Linked DNA regions of Thalassoglobus sp. JC818. The protein of the gene in region 2 interacts with the protein of the main gene of each other region in a pairwise test. Links are inferred from orthologs where the notes say so. Each region holds a gene or a part of one and is shown on either strand. Other genes may lie near its edges.

The links.
Region 1: the proteins of AB1L42_RS14885 (region 2) and yegS interact in binary tests that used the Escherichia coli proteins (3 or more experiments, as listed by UniProt). The link is inferred for Thalassoglobus sp. JC818 from one-to-one orthologs.

Annotation. Positions count from the first base shown.
Region 1 is NZ_JBFEFI010000007.1:264,084-266,977, forward strand. What follows is about bases 77-2,894. They hold yegS (lipid kinase YegS), read right to left. Parts: upstream 2,034-2,894; coding sequence 1,119-2,033; downstream 77-1,118. Other genes in these bases: AB1L42_RS18995 (GTP-binding protein), read right to left, coding at 77-864; AB1L42_RS19005 (AI-2E family transporter), read left to right, coding at 2,406-2,894. In the rest of the region: more of AB1L42_RS18995, read right to left, coding at 1-76. UniProt on the Escherichia coli protein: In vitro phosphorylates phosphatidylglycerol but not diacylglycerol; the in vivo substrate is unknown.
Region 2 is NZ_JBFEFI010000005.1:230,018-233,091, forward strand. The notes cover bases 19-3,016. They hold AB1L42_RS14885 (citrate synthase), read right to left. Parts: upstream 2,161-3,016; coding sequence 877-2,160; downstream 19-876. Other genes in these bases: AB1L42_RS14875 (DUF1501 domain-containing protein), read right to left, coding at 19-171; AB1L42_RS14880 (hypothetical protein), read right to left, coding at 478-768; nadA (quinolinate synthase NadA), read right to left, coding at 2,459-3,016. In the rest of the region: more of AB1L42_RS14875, read right to left, coding at 1-18; more of nadA, read right to left, coding at 3,017-3,074.

The DNA of each region.
Region 1 (2,894 bases), on a different replicon or contig from region 2:
GAAGCCCGCTTCGATGTCTTTATTCAGTTCTCTCTCGAGACGTTCTGGATGGAATGGTCGACGAGATCGATAGACAAAATGGGAGATGCCGTACTCTTCGGATTCCGATTCAACAGCTTCACGCGGTGTCGACATCCATTGATCGTTTTCCTCGGCCCAGTCGGAAGAGAATCGCTGGGTGTGCATCACTTCTGACAATGGAACGTTGGAATTCGTTGTGGAGATGATCTTTGCTGCGGGATTGAGTTTTTGGAGGAACTTTTCAACTCGCAGCCGTTCATCTTCGCTGACAAGGTCGACCTTGTTGAGCAGAATGACATTGGCGAATTCAATTTGATCGATCAGCAACATCGAAATGTCACGATCGTCGGTCTCGTCTAACCCCAGATTGCGATCACGTAATTCGTCGAGTGAAGTCAGGTCTTTGTGGAAATTTTTCGCGTCGACAACGGTCACGAGAGTATCAAGCTCTGAAACATCCCCAAGCGAAATTCCATTCTCGTCTTCGAAAGTGAATGTCTCAGCGACCGGTAAGGGTTCTGAGATTCCAGTCGATTCAATCAGCAGATAGTCGAAGCGATCGTCGCGGGCCAGTTTGGCAACTTCGATGAGAAGATCCTCACGGAGCGTGCAGCAAATGCAGCCATTGGTCATCTCAACGAGTTGCTCTTCTGTACGGCTCAATGCCGCTTGTCCGCCACGTACCAACGAGGCGTCGATATTGATTTCGCTCATGTCATTCACAATAACGGCAACCCTGCGGCCTTCACGGTTTCGCAGAATATGGTTCATGAGCGTGGTTTTACCGGCACCGAGAAAGCCTGAGAGAATTGTCACCGGAAGTTTGTTCGAGCGATTGGGCATTCGAGTACGTCCATGAATGGCGGGGTCTGACAAGTGTCACTTCGCGTACATTCATAACGCAATTGCACAACGTGTGCAAGAGGTGCGGACGAGCTGATAGGTGATTCGGACTGATGTCCGATTGGGGATTGTGGCGAATCGCAAACCCCCCATCTGGGACTTCGCGCGGCAGCCGAAGAGCGATTAGAGCTTCGAATGATAAGTTCAGTTGAGACAAACGCGCTCAGACGGGCAAGCGGTTGCCGACCCGAAAACTATCGCTGAATGGGAGCATCTTTGGGGAGAAGAAATTTGAGAGCTTTCGGGATGATCCGAAACTCGAAAGACTCCGCTCGAATCGGTTCCCCGTCTAGGTTCATCTGCATCAGCGAATTCGACTCGATTCGAACCGCAGGTAACTGAACCGAATGGACGAACTCATTGGTTTCCGCGTTCATTTCCTTCATCTCGCTGAAAATCTGTCCGAGCCGCGTCACGTCGACATCTTCGATTCCCAGAACGTCGAGCATTCCATCGTTCAGAAACGCATTCGGGGCGACCTGAAATCCTCCGCCTGCGAGTCGTCCATTCCCCACTGCGACGACAAGCAGATTGTCCTGCTGAATTGCTCCGTCGGGATCGACAATTCGAGCATGATCCGGTGAGGCCGCAATTGCGGAGATCAGCCCGACAATCGAATAAGCCGCTCCGCCTAATGCCTTCTTCAAACCGTCCGGAGTGTTTGTTGTGACTTCAGCTCCGAAGCCTCCGCTGGCGACGTTCAGGAAACATCGATCGTTGCAGCAGGCGATATCGATCGCAACGGGGGTGGCTGAGAGCGCCAATTGCAAAGCAGCCATTGGGTCTCCGATGGGGATTCCACAACCATTCGCGAAATCATTGGCTGTACCAAAAGGGACGACGCCCACGGATGTCGCAGAGGCGTCCTTCAATTCCATGAGACCTTGCACGACTTCACTGACCGTTCCGTCTCCCCCGACAGCGATCAGGCGGGAAACTTTCTGCTCTCCCAATTCTTGAGCGAAGCGGGCAGCGTCCCCAGCTTCCCAGGTGACATGTACCGAGATCTCAGCCCCTTCTGAGCGGCACTGTTCAACCGCCAGACGTAAGTCAGGGTTTCCGGCAGCTTTCCCGTTCACTATCAGACTCAACTCTTTAGCAACAGACATTGGAAGATATCCTGACTGATAAAATCTGTGGATCGATTTGAGTCGGTGAAAATCGGGAGTTGTTGGGATTCCGATTCTCAGCGGACAGGCAAAGGGTTGCAAGTCTCTCTGAGTGGCATTTCTCAAACCGCTTTTCAGGGATGACAAACCTTAGACAGCTGAACCTTCGTCTTCGTATTCAACTCAGTACTTGCCATTGAACGACACTCATCGACTGCAATTTCTGCGAAGCTGAATTCCCGATTCGTCACAGGTGCGGAAAGATTTTGATTCGAGTAGGTTACTGTACGTTGGGGGCGATTGTGTTCAGTGCTTTCTGCATACGACCTCAGCAATTTCATATCAAAGACGAAACGGATCACAGTCGAGACTATGCGAGACAAGGAATTCCAGTTTTCTCCGTACGGAAATGCGTTGATCTACAGCGGAAGTTTCGTCTTGACGATCGCCGGGCTGCGCGCGGCATCGTCGATCATTATTCCCTTTCTCCTGGCTGTTTTCTTAAGTGTGTTGTTTGTTCCGATCCTGCAGTATCTGGCAAAACGCATGCCATACCCGCTCGCGATTTCCACGGTCATGGTGTTGCTGATCTCGCTGTTTGGAGGCATTCCGTTTCTGGTGGGTGGTTCGTTGCGTCGAGTGCTTCGCACGCTGCCACGTTTTCAGGAACAGCTTCGTCGGCAGGAACTTGTTCTCATCGAACAGCTTGAGAAGTGGGGAATCGAGATTTCCGAAGATGGTCTCGCAGCTGCTTGGGACCCAGCCACAGCAACGCTCATGTTTCGCAATCTTCTCGACAGCGTGGTCGTGACCTTCAGCAGCGGAATTCTGGTGTTGATCATGGTGGCGTTCATGTTGACA
Region 2 (3,074 bases):
TAGGAAGATCATGATGATCCCCTTGCTGGAAGCTGGATTGCGGCTGGCTTGTTCTGCCTGGAGAATCTGCGGAAGCGTCAGCCCGCCCAAGGCTAAACTTCCGATCCGGAGAAAAGAACGTCTCGAGAGAGCATCGCACATGGGAGTGCGGTTACCGAGGAGGGTCAGCATCGTTCTGGTTCCAGGTTGAGGTGGGAATGTTGATTGTTTCGACTTCCGGACTCTGCATAAGCGAAGCTGAAATGACGCAGAGACAGAAATCACAACGACGTAGTTCGTTGCATAATCAGGTGGGAAGGAAAGCAGTTCCGTCGCTTCCCTCTATCGATCAGTATACCTCAATGCGAAAACAAATGTCAATTTTCCACGAAATTCCTCCGCGTGCTTGAGCTGACATTGCCGCGACGGGATGAGCGTTCGAGAGCTTGGAAGCAGAACTGCAACGTCGCGGATGACTGATGATTCAACGCAGTGAAGCTACTGCGGATCAGAAAACTTGTGCTCAGATGAAAGTTTGCGGATTTCGTACCAGGTCACAATCAGAACAATTACCAGTCCAACAGCGAGTCCGGTTCCAAGTCCTTGCAGCATGCCCAAGCCCGTACCCAACTCCTGCAACTCTTTTAATGTCGCATCATCGGGCAAGCGGAAGACTGTTCGATAATAGGCAGGCGTGAGGGAGGCAATCGACCTCCCAATTCCAGCACCTAAAGTGGCTCCCACCACTCCAGAAACCATCGTGATTGCGAATCCTCGAAGCGCTGTCATGAGGAACTCCGGTTGCGGCCGACGCAATCACGACAATGCGAATTCTTCAAGCCCCTGCTCTGGCCGGCGGTCTTACTTGACTGCCGAGGACATGAGGCTCGTTGAATACTATCGATCCGAAATCGGCACAAAATCGAGGTTGCGTTCACCCAGATAGACTTGCCGTGGTCGCTGAATTCGCTGGTCTTTGTCGGTCATCATTTCCGCCCATTGTGCCAGCCAGCCGACAGTTCGTGGAATGGCGAACATCACAGGGAAGAGAGAGACGGGCAAACCGATCGCCTGATAGATCAGTCCGGAATAGAAATCGACGTTTGGATAAAGCTTCCGTTTGACGAAGTACTCGTCTTCCAGCGCAATCTTTTCGAGTTCCAAAGCGACATCGAGCAATGGGTTTCGACCGGTGACTTCGAAAACGTCGTCAGCACACTTCTTGATAATTCGGGCGCGTGGGTCGTAATTCTTGTAGACGCGGTGGCCGAATCCCATCAGTCGCAATTCACCACTTTTGCAGCGACTAACGTAGTCTGGGACGTTTTTCACATGACCGATTTCGGTCAGCATGCGAAGAACAGCTTCGTTCGCTCCACCGTGCAGTGGTCCGTAGAGAGCGGCCGCAGCCCCTGCCCAGGCTGAGTATGGATCAGCAGCTGATGAACCGATCGCACGCATCACGCTTGTTGAGCAGTTCTGTTCGTGATCAGCATGCAGGATGAAGAGAATATCGAGAGCTTTGACGAGGGCCTCGTTGGGCTCGTAGTCGTTTCCGATCATCCGGAACATCATGTTGAGGAAGTTCTCGGAATAGCTCAGTTTGTTGTTTGGGTAGATGTAGGGATGGCCCTGACTGTGCCGAAAAGTGAAGGCAGCGATGGTGGGGACTTTGGCAATCAGTCGCTGGATCTGCAGCTTGCGATTCGCTGGGTCCGTGACGTTCTTCGCTTCCGGATAGAATGTTGACAACGCAGCCACCGTGCTGATCATCATCCCCATCGGGTGAGCATCGTACCGGAACGATTCCATCTGCCGTTTGATGTTTTCGTGAACGACCGTGTGGTGATTGATGTCGTCCTGCCACACGGAGAGTTCGTCTGCCGACGGAAGCTTGCCGTTCAACAACAGATACGCCACTTCGGTGAACGAGCTGTTTTCAGCGAGCGTTTCAATTGGGAATCCACGGTACTCGAGGATTCCTTTGTCGCCGTCGATATACGTGATCGAACTCTTGCAAGAGGCCGTGTTGGTATATCCCGGATCGTAGGTCATCAACCCGAAATCGTCATCATTGACTTTGATCTGGCGGAGATCGAGGGCGCGAATGGTGTCATTCTCTACCGGAAGTTCGTAGGTCTTTCCGGTGCGATTGTCAGTGATTGTCAGCGATTCGGCCATGGCGTGTCTTTTACTGCTTTCTCATCACGTCGAGAGATGTCATCTCGGGATATTTCCGTTATCGGCGTAGCGCGGCGTGTCCATGATGGCAGACAATCGAGGGCGTACAAGTCTACCATTCGATTTTCTCAACGTTCCGTCAAACTGACTCCGGACTTGCGTGCGGGTCAACTCAAGTTCGATGAGAACCGCCCAAACACGAAAGATACGTCTCTTGCCGAGATCGCATCTCCGCGGAAAGTCACGGTCACGCCAGCATTGACTGTCCGTTTCTTGGAAATCTGATCCCTAACGGACGTTACTGCAAAAGACTCCGTGTCACGACTTCCCGAGCTTTATCGAAGTAAGGCTGCCATTCGATTTCGGGTTTCCCTCGTTTGAGACAGTCTCGCACTTTCGCCAGAGTGTTGCGTGCCATATGTGGGCAGCGATTGCAGGCGCAAGTCTCTCCGGTGTCGGTCATGATCCCCGGAACTGGAATGAACTCATGCTGCGGAGCTGCATTCTCAAGGGGATAAATCATGTTGGCTTCGGTCGCGACGAGGAATTTCGTCGGCTCCTGAATGGAGGCGCAGTGCTGCTTCATCCGTTCAGTTCCACCAATGAAGTCTGCGACTTCGAGAATGTTTTGGGGACATTCTGGATGTGCGATGACGACTGAGCCAGGTGTGTTTTTCTTGGCGCGAATGAGATCCTGCAAGCTGAAGACTTCGTGAACCATGCACGAGCCAGGCCACAGAATCATCTCTCGTCCGGTCACTTCAACCAGATAACGTCCGAGATGCTGGTCGGGGACGAACAGAATTTCCTTGTCTTTCGGAACTCGTTCTTCGACGACTTCGCGAGCGTTGCCGCTGGTGACGATCCAGTCGCAGAGGCTCTTGACTGCTGCTGAGGTGTTGATGTACGCGACA